One region of the Salinicola sp. CPA57 genome, then DNA from elsewhere that is predicted to be linked to it. Evidence: predicted binding sites of a transcription regulator. Region 1 holds the regulator's gene; the other holds the start of a gene.
What was found. The regulator sigma-54, encoded in region 1, starts transcription at its own class of promoters, with help from an activator protein. The targets are predictions, from matches to a motif close to TGGCACNNNNNTTGCTNT.
Positions count from the first base shown of each region.

Region 1 (3,452 bases):
GCGGGCATGGGGAATGGCAACGCCGTTGCCGATCCCCGTGCTGCCCAATCGCTCGCGACCGATCAGGCGGCTGAAGACTTCCTGGCTATCCAGGCTGGGTGTGTTTTGGGCGACGAAGGTGCTGAAGAATTCCAGCAGACGTTTTTTGCTGCCCCCCGTGACCCCGTAAAGGGTGCGTTCGGGGGGCAGGATCTTTTCCAGTGTCATCATCAGGCGTTAACGGGCGCCGGCGCCTTGGGCGCGGGCTTGTGCCTTCTCTTTGTGTTTGACCAGTTGGCGGTCGAGTTTGTCGGCGAGCGAATCGATGGCGGCATACATGTCGGTATCGCTGGCGTCGGCGTGTAGATCGGCGCCGGCGGCATGCAAGGTCCCGGCGGCCTGTTGGCGCTCCTTCTCCACACTCAGGGTAACCTGGACATTGGTGATGTTGTCGTAGTGACGCTCCAAACGAACGAGTTTTTCTCCGACGTAGTCTCGGAGGGCATCGGTCAGGTCGACATGGTGGCCGGTAACGTTCACTTGCATGACACACTCCTGTTGCGGCAGATGGCACTTCTGATTGTAACCCTTTTCAGGGCACTGCAAAGGCATCGTGATGGATCGGGATCGGATTGGCGAGTGCCAATCGATGCGTCTCGCCGAATCGGCGTGACGATAGTATGACGTCAGGACAGGCGTTTGCGTTCACTCGATGAGGGAATGCCCATCGCTTCCCGGTATTTGGCCACGGTGCGCCGGGCGACGCAGATATCGGACTGGGCGAGCAGTTCCACCAGTTTGCTGTCGGATAGTGGTTTCCTGGGGGGCTCTTCGCCGATGAACTTCTTGATCCGGGCGCGGATCGCGGTACTCGAATGGCTGTCGCCGTCACCGCGCTGGCCGCCAACCTGGCTCGAGAAGAAATACTTGAGCTCGAATACGCCGCGCGGGGTGTGGATATACTTTTGCGTCGTGACACGGGAGATCGTCGACTCGTGCATGTCGACGCTGCCGGCGATGTCGGCCAGAATCAGCGGTCTCATCGCTTCTTCTCCGCGATCGAGAAAGTCGATCTGGCGCGCCATGATCTCCCTGCCGACACGCAGCAGCGTATCGTTGCGGCTGGACAGGCTCTTGAGCAACCAGCGGGCCTCCTGCAGATGCTGGCGCAGGAAGGTGTTGTCGTCGCTCTTGTCGGCCCGTTTGATCAGCGCAGCGTAGTCGGGCTGGATACGCAGCCGGGGCAAGGCCTCGGCGTTGAGCTCGATGCGCCAGCCTGCCGGAGAGGGCGTGGCGACGAGATCGGGAATCACGTAATCGTCGCGACGGATATCGAAGCCCTGACCGGGCCGAGGGTCCAGCGTGCGAATCAGTTTGATGACACGGTCGAGCTCGTCGTCCTCGAGTCGCAGGCGTCGTTTGAGCAGCCGTCGATCATCGCCGGCCAGCGCTTCGAGGAATTGTCGCACCAGGCGTTTGGCTTGCGGTAGCAGCGGGGTATCGCCATCCAGCGTGCCCAGCTGTAGCAGCAGACATTCACGCAGATCGCGGGCACCGACACCGGTGGGGTCGAACTGCTGCAGTCGCATCAGCATGTGTTCGAGATCGGCCGTGCTGATGCTGTCGCTGCGCTGGGCGCGGAGACTGATCGTCAGCTCGTCGAGCGAACCGATGAAGTAGCCGTCGTCATTGATCGCGTCGATCAGGCACTCACCCAGCTCCCGCTCGCGGTCATCGAAATCGCCCATCGCCAGTTGCCACAGCAGATGGTCGTGGAGCCCGACGGCGGCGGCGTTGCGATCGAAATCTGGTGCGTCTTCGCTGCCGCTACCGTTGCCCAGCGCGCCGGCGGTAGCGTCCTGGTAGGTGTCGCTCCAGTCGCTGTCGAGCGTCAATTCGTCGGGGATATCGGTGGCCCACTCGTCCTCCTGGGTCTCCGAACTCTCGAGTTCCTCATACGGCTCCTCCAGCTCCAGCATCGGATTGGACTCGAGCGCTTGCTGAATCTCCTGGCAGAGATCGAGCGTCGACAGCTGAAGCAGTTGAATCGCCTGCTGAAGCTGAGGCGTCATGGTCAACTGGGTGCCGACTCTAAGTTGCAGCGAGGGCTTCATGGACATGGAGAAGGGGCGTCACGATCAACGAGAGAAACGTTACGTTACTGGTTGATTTAACGACATGCAACGTTTTATGCAATATACATGCCACCCGTGGCGGGGTGAGTGACTCCAGCCACCGGTGGCATGCCGTACGAGAGCAAGGATGGCGGACTATAAGCGGAATTCGTGACCCAGATAGACGTCGCGAACGCGCTGGTTGTCGAGGATCGCTTCCGGGCGGCCCTCGGCGATGATCTGGCCGTCGCCGACGATATAGGCGTTGTCGCAGATGTCCAGCGTCTCCCGCACGTTGTGATCGGTGATCAGAACGCCGATTTCGCGGTCACGGAGTTGGCGAATGATGCTCTTGATATCGCCGACCGAGATCGGGTCGACACCCGCGAAGGGTTCATCGAGCAGCACGAAGGCCGGCTCCGTGGCCAGCGCGCGCGCGATCTCGACGCGTCGACGCTCGCCACCGGATAGGCTCATCCCGAGATTGTCACGAATATGCTCGATGTGAAAGTCGCCGAGAAGCCGCTCGAGCTGGGCGCGTCGTCCGGCACGATCCAGGTCCTTGCGGGTCTCGAGGATCGCCATGATGTTGTCGGCGACGCTCAGTTTGCGGAAGATCGAGGCTTCCTGCGGCAGATAACCGATCCCGGCCTGAGCGCGGTCGTGCATCGGGGCGCGGCTGAGGTCCCGCTCGTCGATATGGACGCTGCCGGCATCGGCCTTGACCAGGCCGACGATCATGTAGAACGACGTTGTCTTGCCCGCGCCATTGGGGCCGAGGAGCCCAACGATGCTGCCCTGGCGAAGAGTCAGGCTGAAATCATGGACGACGCGACGTCCCTTGTAGCTCTTGGCCAGATTGGTGGCCGTTAGCGTTTTCATGGATACGATCCTTGTGGCAGCGCGACGCAACGTGATCCGGGGCCGGTAGTCATCACCGGTGTCGGTCCCGAATCGGCGCTCAATTCATGGCTGGAACGGTGACTTGGCCGATGGCTCGAGAAGATTGCGCGAACGATTGACTGTCAGGGCGGCTATTGAGACGACGGAGAGGCGTCACGTGGCGTCAACGTCATGCGGACGCGACCGTCACTGTTGCCATCGCTATCCTGGCTGGCCCGGGCCTGGATGCGGCGCGAATCGAGATAGTATTCGACGTAGGCGCCGTCGAACGTGTCCCCGGCCTGGTGCAGCTCGGCATTGCCGATCAGCTCCACGCGACGCTCCGCGGCATGATAGACGACGGTGTCGCCCCAACCCTTGACCAGATCCTCGTCGGGCGCCGGCTTCTGCTCGAGGTAGGCGCGTTCTCCGCCACCGCCCTTGGCGGTGACCTGGCTGACCTGGCCGTTGGCGCCC
Region 1 covers NZ_PZJR01000012.1:26,493-29,944, forward strand. The annotation lists gene ptsN (PTS IIA-like nitrogen regulatory protein PtsN) at 1-207, opposite strand, end outside; gene raiA (ribosome-associated translation inhibitor RaiA) at 217-525, opposite strand; gene DOM36_RS14790 (RNA polymerase factor sigma-54) at 666-2,099, opposite strand; gene lptB (LPS export ABC transporter ATP-binding protein) at 2,250-2,975, opposite strand; gene lptA (lipopolysaccharide transport periplasmic protein LptA) at 3,128-3,452, opposite strand, start outside.

Region 2 (3,452 bases), on a different contig from region 1:
GCGTGCCGGATTCGATCTCGACGGGATCGACCACCGTGATCGGTTTGAGGTCGATCCGTTGGCCCGCTTTCGGCTCGTCGCTGTAGGCCACGTTGCCATCGGCATCGACATGCCGATAGACCGAGGCCGCCATGACCGGCATGGCGAACGACAGCGCCGTACCCCAGATCATCCACCCCACCACCCGTGTTTGCATCGTCGCCACTCCTCGCCATTCATCCATCGTCATCGGCCCGGTGACGAAAAAGCCCCACCGAAGTGGGGCTCTGTCAGGCCGCAGGTCAGGGCTTGAACCTTGGACGCTGTGTCGACGCTTAGACGCTGTAGTACAGATCGAACTCGACCGGATGCGTCGCGAGGCGCAGACGCTCGACGTCCTCGTTCTTCAGCGCGATGTAGGCATCGATCATGTCGTCGGTGAACACGCCACCTTCGGTCAGGAAGGCACGATCGGCGTCGAGCGCTTCCAGGGCCTGATCGAGGCTGGTCGCCACGGTCGGGACCTTCTTGCCTTCTTCCGGCGGCAGATCGTACAAATTCTTGTCCATGGCATCGCCAGGATGAATCTTGTTCTTGATCCCGTCGATACCGGCCATCAGCATCGCAGAGAACGCCAGGTACGGGTTGGCAGTCGGGTCGGGGAAACGGGTCTCGACGCGCTTGCCCTTGGGGTTGGAGGTGTACGGAATACGAATGGACGCAGAGCGGTTACGCGCACTGTAGGCCAGCATGACCGGCGCTTCGAAGCCCGGCACCAGACGCTTGTAGGAGTTGGTCGAAGCGTTGGTGAAGGCGTTCAGCGCACGCGCATGCTTGATGATACCGCCAATGTAATACAGTGCCATTTCGGACAGGCCGGCGTACTCGTCGCCCGCGAACTGGTTGGTGCCGTCCTTCCAGAAAGACTGGTGAACGTGCATCCCGGAACCGTTGTCGCCGACCAGTGGCTTGGGCATGAAGGTTGCCGTCTTGCCGTAGGCATGCGCGACGTTGTGGATGACGTACTTCATCTCCTGAACTTCGTCGGCCTTCTTCACCAGCGTGTTGAACTTGACGCCGATTTCGTTCTGACCGGCGTTGGCCACTTCGTGGTGATGCACTTCGACGCTCTGGCCGATCGCCTGCAGCGTGTTGCACATCGCGCTGCGAATGTCGTGGAAGCTGTCGACCGGCGGCACCGGGAAGTAGCCCCCCTTGACGCGCGGACGGTGTGCCAGGTTGCCACCCTCGACCTGACGATCGGTGGACCAGGCGCCCTCTTCGGAGGAGATCTTGTACATGGAGCCTTCGATATCGGTCTTCCAATGCACTTCGTCGAAGATGAAGAACTCGGGTTCCGGACCGAAGAACGCGGTGTCGCCCAGACCGGTGCTGTTCAGATAGGCTTCGGCGCGCTTGGCGATGGAGCGCGGATCACGCTCGTAACCCTGCATGGTCGCCGGCTCGATGATATCGCAGCGCAGAATCAGGGTGGAGTCTTCGGTGAACGGGTCGAGGAATGCGGTTCCGTCTTCCGGGCGCAGAATCATGTCGGACTCGTTGATGCCCTTCCAGCCTTCGATGGAAGAGCCGTCGAACATCTGGCCGTCTTCGAAGAATTCCGTATCGATGGCGCTGGCAGGAATGGTGACGTGCTGCTCCTTGCCCTTGGTATCGGTAAAGCGCAGATCCACCCACTTGACGTCGTGTTCTTCGATGAGGGCGAGGGTTTTCTCAGACATGTCTTCCTCCACTGTGAGCCATGGCTCGATTCGTTGGCGAATATCCAACACCGTTTTTTGGCATGCGTGTTTTGTAGCACGAAGTCGGCGCTCTTGCCCACGCGCACACCGTTTTTACATGGACATGCAGAGAATGTGCCAAAATGAGGCATAGCCACGATCAGATTCATTAACCACATGATGTGACGGAGATTTTTAAACCTTGCCGCGGAATCGAAACTGCTGCACGAGGGGAAATTCGCTGGCCAAGGATGCTTGAAAATTCTCATAGGCATCAATTTGGTGCACTAGACTGATCGTGTGCACCAAAACAACACTTTGCGAGCATTGCCGGAAACTTTGCCGAACATCGTCGGGCAACGGATACTGTTTCAATGCACTCCAACTCGGTGCAGGCTCTGCTTGCAAACGCTTTCAAGGGACCCTTTTACAGGACCCTTTCACGGGACTCGTTCACAGGACTCTTTCAACGGATAGCGACGGATACGCTCGTAACGAATACTATCGACGGACGCCTTGCTTGGTGGCGCTCAATGACTTCAGTAATGGAATGACTCATGCCCAGGCTGGATCGCACACAGGATGTGGTACAGCGCCTACGCGGTCACTGGCGTCTCAGCCTGAGTGAACCGCTGTGGGGGCGAAGCGCGATACTCGCGCTGCGCCGAGTGCTGGATGACGAAGCCGAAGCCCGCCTGCCTCATCGGGCAGACTGGTGCCTGGGCCCGGACAGTTTTCGGCAGCTGCTGGAAAGTCTCAGCGAAAGCGCGCAGATCGTCAGCCTCGAAAGCGTGCTTCAACTGCACCACGATCAACTGCCGAGAGTCGCGCTCACGTTCGACGGCGGCTGGCGCGATACCCTCAGGCAGGTCTCGCCGATACTGGAACGGCTGGCCCTGCCGGCCAATGTCTTTCTCCCCTGTCCGGTCACCCAGCAGGCCTGGAGCACTTGGCACGAAGCGCTGAGCGAATCCCTGTGGCGCGAAGAAACGGCCGACACTGCCCATCGGCGGCTCGCCGAGGCTGGCCTGCCGGCGCCTCCGATCGTCACCGGCCAGCGAGACGAACGCTACAGCCAAGCCATCAGGAACTACATCGATGAGCTCGATCAGTCGGAGTCGGCCGCCACGCTATGCGCTGTTGCGGCTGGCCTGGGTACCGAAACGACGTTCACCGACGAAGCGCTGGATGCGTTCAGCATCCGTCGTCTCGAGCAGGGCGGGCTGTTTCGCTTCGGCAGCCTGATGCCGCCCCGATCGGTACCTCGTGATGCCCGAGCACTGGCTCGACTACGCGAAAGTCGTCACCAGCTTTCGGTTCTATGCCGCCACCCGTTGCCGATCGCCGCCGCTGTCGACGAGTTCCCGGACGACGCCTTGATGCAGCTGGCGGCAAGTGCGGATATCGAGCGCGTGTTGACCCGCCGCGCGGGCTGGCTGGAGCCACCGGTCGATACCGTGCTCCTGCCACGTTTCGTGATTACGCAGCCGATTGCCAACAGTCCCGGCCGGCTGTTCGATTGGCTATTGGGCAACCTGCACCCTTAGGCTCTGTCTGAAAAGCCAGGGTTGCTACGCTGTCCCTGTCACTGAACAGGAGAGAGTCATGGCAGGCCGTTACGAGCTTTCAGACCCGCGTTGACAGATGTTCGAGGATATTCTCCACCATAGACCATGGGGCGTCCGCGACGAGGAAAGCGTCGGTGGAATATTCGTTATGACAAGCTGGCCC
Region 2 covers NZ_PZJR01000017.1:107,052-110,503, reverse strand. The annotation lists gene DOM36_RS18090 (DUF4124 domain-containing protein) at 1-196, opposite strand, end outside; gene glnA (glutamate--ammonia ligase) at 315-1,721, opposite strand; gene DOM36_RS18080 (polysaccharide deacetylase family protein) at 2,279-3,268, shown strand; partial or broken gene DOM36_RS18075 (IS5/IS1182 family transposase) at 3,434-3,452, shown strand, end outside.
Region 2: a site for sigma-54 is predicted at 1,845-1,862, ahead of glnA (glutamate--ammonia ligase). Genes of this name have one in related genera too.